Regions from separate parts of the Pseudoalteromonas galatheae genome, predicted to be linked through region 2. Evidence: predicted binding sites of a transcription regulator. Region 2 holds the regulator's gene; the other holds the start of a gene.
The links. Region 2 encodes sigma-54, which starts transcription at its own class of promoters, with help from an activator protein. Its sites were predicted from a motif close to GTTGGCACGNNNNTNGNNT; they were not measured.
Positions count from the first base shown of each region.

Region 1 (4,217 bases), 2.3 Mb from region 2:
AAAGGCTCCTTACTGGGTAACCAATTGGCTGAAAGCTTTATTCATGAACTTCATGCATTTGGGATCCCCGTTGTAGATTTTAAAACAACGGACTATATCAGGGTCACACCCGAAGGCGACTTTATTTTTAGCCGTGATTTCTTAGAGTTATCTGACGACCATCCTTTTTTGTATGTGCTAGGCGGTACATTGGTTAATCATCAGGGCGGAGTGATGGTCAATGCCAGAGTGGTAGGGCTCAGAAGTAAAAGTGTCGTGGGTTCCGCTCAAGGCTTTTTGCCGCAAAATGTGGTCAATGCCTTGCAAGATGGCGCGGCATACGATGGCATTCGTATAGAGCGTGCAAACTAACTCGGAGGCTATAATGAAAAATGTAGTACTATTTGCGACAACACTTGCTTTACTTGGGGGCTGCGAAATGACAAAACAGGTGGCTCCAGAATCTACAGAAGCGCAGCAATCCGATATGGAAATATTGTACGCTATGATGAAAGAGCAAGAGCGTAATGAAGCTTCTCAAGCCACGGCAATGCAAGATATTGGCTTTATTAGCTACCGTCATCGCAAAGAAATTGCCAACTATGCTAATCAAATAGCTTTGGAACTGTCAGATACTGTTTTAGGGCAAAAGCCGGAGTCGATAGCGGTAGCCAGTTTTGTTAACTTTAATGAATCATTAAGGGATACTAACCAGTTAGGAAACCAATTGGCTGAGTCTTTAATGCACCAAATGCAAAAGCTGGGTTATCAAGCGCTAGACTTTAAAGCGCTTGGAAAAATAGAAGTGACATCCAGTGGCGATTTGACTTTTTCTCGTAACGCAAACCGCTTGAGAAATGTGCAATCACCGAGCCATTTACTTACAGGTACTATGGTTTACCGTCCACGAGGCGTGGAGGTGAATGCAAGATTGTTAGAGTTTAACACCAGCTTAGTTATCGCAAGCACTATGGTGACCATTCCATACTTTATCCTTGATGAGCAGGCAACCGCTTCAAGATAACATTTCAGACAGCGTTTTTTGACGAGAATAAAATTTAGGTTTTATTAAAAAACGCTATCCAATTTCTTATTCAAACCGTAGGGCAAGCAATGGAAAGTGCGGTAGTAGGTCGTAACAGTGTATATTCGCCTACTTATTAACTCCATTTATTCCTGCGAATAATTTGACTATTAATCTTTAAAAGTTCATTAAGATCAGTATACTAAAGCGAAGTCATTGAGATGCAGTACGATCGGTAGTCAACAAATCTCGACTTTAATTGGTATTAAGTAACGCAGACCTCGCTAGTGAAGGTCATAAAAGGTGATTGTTACCTGGTATTTTAAAGATTGTCCCCATAGTTTAATGGATAAAACAAGGCCCTCCTAAGGCTTAGATGTAGGTTCGATTCCTACTGGGGACGCCATTAGTATTCACTTCTGCGTGGAATTACCAGAGTAAATGGGCGGCGAAAGCATGTTGTAGAGTGTGTAAAGCTATCGAAAAACCTGTCTTTTGCAAGTGGTAGTCTTAACGCTACAGCTCAAACTCATTCTCATTTTCCATTTGAATTTCAACTAAGTCATTAATTTGGACATTATGAAGTGGGCGATTGCTGATGTTTACTGCAATGGCGTTTTGCGCATTCACTTGGATCACTTGCAACTTATTAATGGTTTTAATTTGATGCATAAACACTTTACCATCGACATTAGTCAGCGGATTGCTATGCGCTACGTTAAGGATCTGGCCATTCTCTAAGCCATGCATACGGCCCAAATTAATAACGACTTGTTCATCATCAATATGTAGGATTTTGCCATTGGTTGGTAAGCAGGCGACCGCTGCGTTTAAATCAGTTGCGATTTGTGTCAGCGTGGTTTGGATCTCATCAGCATAATCTGTCTGCCAAAAGCGCTCACTGTACACATCGATTAATTTAGTTTTCTTAAACGGCCACACGCCTTGAGTCGCATATTGCTTTTGCCATACCCTTTCATGAGAAAGCGCATCAAACAGCGCAAAGTCTACCTTGAAGCTTCTTAAGTATTTATCACTTTGCCAAAATGCGAGGTCACTATTAAGTTTATCGACACTAGCAATATCAGTAATTTGACTCAGCAGTACAAACTGGCTGTTGGTATTTGCTGTAATGGTTTCGATTAGTTGTTCATTATAATCAAAACGCTGGCTGAAAAAGCGGCTAACATCTATGGTCTGTGCAAAATAGGGAACGGGCTCTAAGCTCAACTTTTGTTCGGTCATTGTCTGATATAGACGCTCGCTGACCACTTTATTTATGTCAAAAATTTGACCTAAAGTTGCTTGGTGTTTATTTTTTAACTGGCTTTGTGTGACTGCAACCTGTTTATTGTATGCACTGGTCGGGCACTGAGCACTTTGTGGGGTAATATCAATATGTAATGTCACTTGCCATGAGTCACCGACTTTTGCTTCAGCAATTACGTTGGCGCTTTGAATCTCAGCATTTGAGCGGATCTTAAGTTGATCTTGGGTGAGCACACCATCGGTGACGGTTTGTACACTGCTTACCGAAGCCCCAGAAAACAGCAAAGCTTGTGTAATGGCATCGTTTACCGCCTTTCTTTTTGCTTTTTGATGATCGCCATTTTTAACGTCAGCCATGCCAGTAACTTCAAACCATTCAGCATAAGCAGGATTAGTTAAGGTGATACACAACAATGATAGACTGCTCGCAAATTGCTTTTTCATGTTTAAATGCCCAGATCAAAAACTACCCTCTAACTCAGCAATACCTGTGCCAAATTTTGGCAAGGTTCGTGCATAATCATACATTATGAAGGTTAATTTTACTTATTGCCAATACTCAATAAAGCCGCAATAACCCTGCGAGATTAAGATGCAGGGGAGGTGTTAAATTTGATTGGTATAGATTGTAGCGGAGTGCGGGAAATGCGTATCACTAATTCTATCAATACAATTGTTATGATTTGCTCGCTGACATGGCTCAGCGGCTGTTCAAGCCTCGTTGACAAGCACATTGAATATGAAACGGTGCAACCGGAAACTTTTCCTGTTTTACGTGCTGTGGGGTATGCGCCTTTAAGTGCTCAGCCGGGTAAAACTGCGGGTGAGAAGCAGCTGATGGCCATTAAAGTCTCAAAATTAGAAGCCTATCGTGAGCTGGCTGAGCAACTCTATGGCCAGAATTTGACATCCACTATCACGGTAAAGGGTGCTATTGCCCAAAACGACGGCCTTAAGAGCCAAGTAAATGGACTTGTTCGTGGGGCTAAGGTGCTGAAAAGTTACGCGGTCGGTGATACTTACGCAACGGAATTAGAGCTTGATATGAAACGCGTTTATGATTTGTATATTACTCAAGTCAAGCCGCAGAAAATCAAAAAAATATCTTACAGTTTTAAGTAAGCAGTCTAGAGCCTGTTGACCTTTGCTGCTTGATTTTTGTTTTTCTAAGAAGGTTTTGGTCGCGACGATCGATTTGCTGGCTAGGCTCAGCCGCTGTAATACCAATTGAATTAATTCTCTAATCAATTTGAAGGGTGAAATAGCATATTAGCTTCGTTAAAAGTTTCTCATTTAGAACAACTAAATAGCAAAATTTTTGCCTTGCCTATATGGATATAGGTACCTTAGCGGTAGCAGGACGCGAGAGCGGTGCTACTAAAGCTATTTCCCCGCTTCAAGATAGATCATTTACTTAATACAACTGGTATAAAAACAAACCTGAAAGATAAGCAGGCCATAAATAAGCTAATCTAGAATATGCTTTTCTTAGAATTCTAAAGCAGCTGTGATGATTATTATCATAAGGAGTATAGAGAAGTGTTATCGTGTTGTTTTTAACGCTCGTGAGGTATTCGCTAGCACCAAAGGCGGAGCTTCCTCAAGCGAGTCATTAAGCTTTTAAATTACGTACTAATTCACTGTCGCTACTTTTCACGCTGCCATCTTGACCATAGGTAATCGAAGTTGGCGCCCCAATTAAAATTCCTTTCAATTCACGAGTGCTTACATTGGCTTGGTGGGCCGTTTTAGCATTGATTTCATTTTTAGTTTGGCATTCGTGAAGTAGAGTACGTACTTTAGCAATGAGTGGGATTACATCATCGTGCTCAAAAACGTGGGACTCGGTTTTTGATAATTCATTATCGAGCTTTTGTAGTTTTGAAATGAGAGTTAACTTTTCACGAGCAATTTCTTTTAAATTGTCGCCTCGCCGAGAGGCCAG
Region 1 covers NZ_PNCO02000001.1:1,042,489-1,046,705, forward strand. The annotation lists gene CWC29_RS04520 (FlgO family outer membrane protein) at 1-351, shown strand, start outside; gene CWC29_RS04525 (FlgO family outer membrane protein) at 365-1,003, shown strand; tRNA gene CWC29_RS04530 (tRNA-Arg) at 1,335-1,409, shown strand; gene CWC29_RS04535 (flagellar assembly protein T N-terminal domain-containing protein) at 1,520-2,716, opposite strand; gene CWC29_RS04540 (LPP20 family lipoprotein) at 2,918-3,394, shown strand; gene flgN (flagellar protein FlgN) at 3,885-4,217, opposite strand, start outside.
Region 1: CWC29_RS04535 (flagellar assembly protein T N-terminal domain-containing protein) is a predicted target of sigma-54. The motif match lies at 2,752-2,770, and genes of this name have one in related genera.

Region 2 (4,217 bases):
CTTGCTCACGATGACGAATTTTGACGTTAGGGTGGGTTTTAGCAAAACGCTCGCCTATGGTTTGTGCGAGGTATACCGAACGGTGCTGCCCTCCAGTGCATCCTATTGCGATTGTTAGATAGCTGCGATTGTTACGTTCTAAGTGTGGTAACCAAGTTTGTACAAAGGTTTGAATTTGCCAAGTAAACTTTTGCACGATGCTGTGACTCGACAAATAGTCTTTGACTGGCTGATCTAGGCCCGTGAGCGGCTTAAGCTCAGGTTCCCAATGTGGATTGGGTAAAAAGCGCGCATCAAAAACGTAATCCGCTTGTTTTGGAATACCGTGTTTAAAGCCGAAAGATTCAAAGGTAATAATGAGTTGTTTGTCTTTTTTACCTAAGATTTTTTCGCGAATATCTTCAGCAAGTTGATGAACGCTCAGGCCTGTAGTATCAATGAGGAAGTCGGCGCGAGTGATCAATACATCTAATAATTCTCGTTCTTTCTTAATTGCAACATCTAATGGGAGGTTATGCAGTGAAAGCGGGTGCAAACGGCGTGTTTCTGAGAAGCGTTTTATCAGGGTTTGATCGTCACTGTCTAAATAAAACAGGGTAGGTTTGGCGAAGCCTGGTAAGTACTCAAGAATGTCATTAAACTCGTCTTGTTCTTTAGGCAAGTTTCTAACATCAATGCTCACTGCAATTTTATTATAATTGTCGGAAACACTACGGACTAAAGAGGGCAGTAAGTTGACTGGAATATTATCTACACAATAGTAGCCTAAATCTTCCAATACTCGAAGCGCTACAGATTTACCAGAGCCAGATCGGCCACTGATAATGATAAGCTCGAGTCCTTTTTCTTCATCACTCATCAAATTCACCTTGGATCACTGCATATAACTCATCATCACTTTTTGCTTGCCTAAGCATTTTGCAAAAAGACTTGTCTTGGAGTGTATCAGCAATCGCCGCTAAGGTCTTCAGGTGCTGTTGATTATCACCTTCAGGTACGATGAATGCGACAAAAATATCGACCGGCTGCTTATCTATGGCTTCAAACTGGATCCCTTGCTCACTGACAAGTACCATTGCAAGGATTTTATCTAACCCTTCAAGTCGTCCATGAGGAATAGCAATGCCTTTACCAATCCCAGTGCTACCTAATTTCTCTCGCGCCATTAAAGCGTCCAAGATAGCATGCTGACTGGTATTTGGAATTTGACTATGAGCCAGTTCGCTGATGTATTCTAAAATACGTTTTTTGCTATTAAAAAGGACCGCAGCTTTACTGCAGTCCTTGTTCACTAATTCACTTAATTTCATCTTAGTGTCGAGTGAGCTTCTCTTTGTGTTTAATAACTTGACGATCTAGCTTGTTGATAAGGCCATCAATTGCGGCATACATATCTTGATGCTCTGTTGATGCAAATAGTTCGCCGCCGTTTACGTGTAATGTTGCTTCTGCTTTTTGTACTAGCTTCTCGACATCTAGGATCACATGCACGTTATTGATATGATCAAAGTGCCTTTCTAGCTTCGCAAACTTGTTGGTGACATAGTCTCTTAATGAGTCAGTAATTTCTACATGGCGACCAGTTAGATTTAGTTGCATAAGCATTTTTCCTTCTTGGGTTTTACGTCTTATATCAAACTTTTACGCTGATTTGACGGTGGAATGGCTAGGGATTCACGATATTTTGCAATCGTGCGTCTCGCTACCTTAATTCCTTGCTCAGCTAAGATATCTGCAATTTTGCTGTCACTCAATGGCTTCGCGGTATTTTCTGCAGCTATCAGCTTTTTGATAAGTGCCCTAATTGCTGTGGAAGAGCACTCACCTCCATTTTCTGTACTTACATGGCTAGAGAAGAAATACTTCAGCTCAAATATTCCCCGAGGTGTATGCATATATTTTTGTGTTGTCACACGGGAAATTGTGGACTCATGCATCTCAACCATTTCAGCAACATCATTTAGCACCATAGGGCGCATTGCTTCGGGGCCATGTTCAAAGAATGCCTGTTGTTGTTGCACAATGCAATTGGTAACTTTTAATAAAGTATCATTTCGGCTTTCTAAGCTTTTAATAAACCATTTTGCTTCTTGTAAATGAGAGCGAATAAACTGACTATCCGTACTGGATTTCGCCGTTCTAGACATCGCAGCGTAGTGATCGTTTACTCTTATTTTAGGCATAGCATCAGGGTTTAGCTCTACGACCCAACGACCTTTTACTTTTTTCACCGATACATCAGGGATCACATACTCAGGTTCTTCATGAATAATGCTTGCCGCAGGCTTTGGGTTAAGACTATGAATTAGCGTCATCACCTCTTTGAGATCGGCTTCTTTAAGGCGCGTTTTCTTAGCCAAAGTTCGATAGTCACGGCTGGCAAGCAAATCAATATGCTCTGTCAGGATCATTTTCGTTTCGGCAATCCATGGCGTATCTGGGGCGAATTGGTTTAGCTGAATACATAAGCATTCTTGTAAACTACGCGCAGCGATACCAACAGGGTCAAAAAGCTGAATACGTTTGAGTACGGCTTCGACTTCATCTAGCTCAATAGGCTCTTCGCTATCTTCGTCATTAATGCTCTCTAAAATGTCTTCGCAAGAGAGTGTTAAAATGCCTGACAGGTCGACCGCTTCAATAATCGCAATCGCAATAGCTCTATCTGTTGGACTAAATGGAGTCAACTCAAGTTGCCACATGAGATAATCATGGAGAGATTCAGAGGTTTCCCCTTGATAAACATTATCGTCATCAGGGAGTGGACCTGAGCTGGCGGCTGGAGCTGCGCTCATATACTCGTCCCAAGTGACATCCATGGCGAGATCATCGCTCACCGTGTCTTTGCTCATGGCGGTATCTGAGTCTATCTCATAGTCACTAACTGATGCTTCATCGCCTGAATTTTGATTATCTTCAGTGCTGCTCTTTTCTTGGCCGTGTTGGTCAGCATTTTCGCCGTCAGTATTATCACCTTCTTCCACTTCCAATAATGGATTGCTGTCTAATGCTTCTTGTATTTCCTGTTGCAGATCCAATGTACTAAGCTGCAGCAAGCGAATAGCTTGTTGCAGTTGTGGAGTCATTGTAAGTTGCTGCCCCATGCGCAGCTGTAATGATTGCCTCATGTATCTCTAACAATCCTTTTTAACAGTTATTAATACTACGTCTTAACTATAGCTTGAATTGTTCGCCTAGGTAGACATCTCTTACGGTTTGATCTGCCAAAACATGTTCTGGCGTGCCTGCAGCGATTAACTCACCATGTGAAACGATGTAGGCCTTTTCACATACGTCTAGTGTTTCTCTTACGTTGTGATCGGTGATTAATACACCGATACCGCGGTTTTTTAGGTGCTCTATGATTGTCTTTATATCTAACACCGAAATTGGATCAACACCAGCAAAAGGTTCATCTAACAGGATAAACTTGGGATTAGCAGCTAAAGCGCGAGCAATTTCTACCCGTCTTCTTTCGCCTCCCGATAATGCCATACCCTGTGAATCGCGAATATGTTGAATATTAAATTCATCTAATAACTCATTTAGCTCAGCCTCTCTTTCAACTTTAGTTAAGTCTTTTCGAGTTTCTAAAATCGCCATTAAATTTTGATAGACCGTGAGCTTTCTAAAGATTGAAGACTCTTGCGGAAGATAGCCAATGCCAAGTCGCGCGCGGCTATGCATCGGTAGTAAAGTGATGTCTTCGCCATCAATCTGAATAAAACCTTTATCGCTTGGTACTAATCCTACTATCATGTAAAAAGTAGTGGTTTTACCTGCGCCATTTGGGCCTAACAAACCTACAATACTGCCAGCTTGGACACTTAAGCCAACATTCTTGACGACTTCACGACCTTTATAACTCTTTGCTAAACCCGTTGCTTTGAGCTCGCTCATTAATTGTTACCTTCTTCCTGCGCTTTTTTATCTTTTGCGTCTTTTTTGTCATCTACAGGAACAAGTATGGTTCTTACACGGGAATCTTCTTGATCTGAGCGCTCAGCGCTGATCAATTGCTTTTCAATGTCGTAGGTGATGACTTGCGCATTGATTTTTTGCCCTGTTTGATTGATTTCCGCATCGCCAGAAATCACTAGGGTTCCTTTAGCTACGTCGTAACGGATTTCATTTGCTTTGGCTTCTAGCAAGTTGCCATCAGGTTGACGTTCGCTAAAAGTGGCAGGGCTGCCAGTTGCAACAAGCAGCTGTTTATT
Region 2 covers NZ_PNCO02000001.1:3,312,059-3,316,275, reverse strand. The annotation lists gene rapZ (RNase adapter RapZ) at 1-859, opposite strand, end outside; gene ptsN (PTS IIA-like nitrogen regulatory protein PtsN) at 852-1,310, opposite strand; gene hpf (ribosome hibernation promoting factor) at 1,312-1,599, opposite strand; gene CWC29_RS14730 (RNA polymerase factor sigma-54) at 1,629-3,128, opposite strand; gene lptB (LPS export ABC transporter ATP-binding protein) at 3,175-3,900, opposite strand; gene lptA (lipopolysaccharide transport periplasmic protein LptA) at 3,900-4,217, opposite strand, start outside.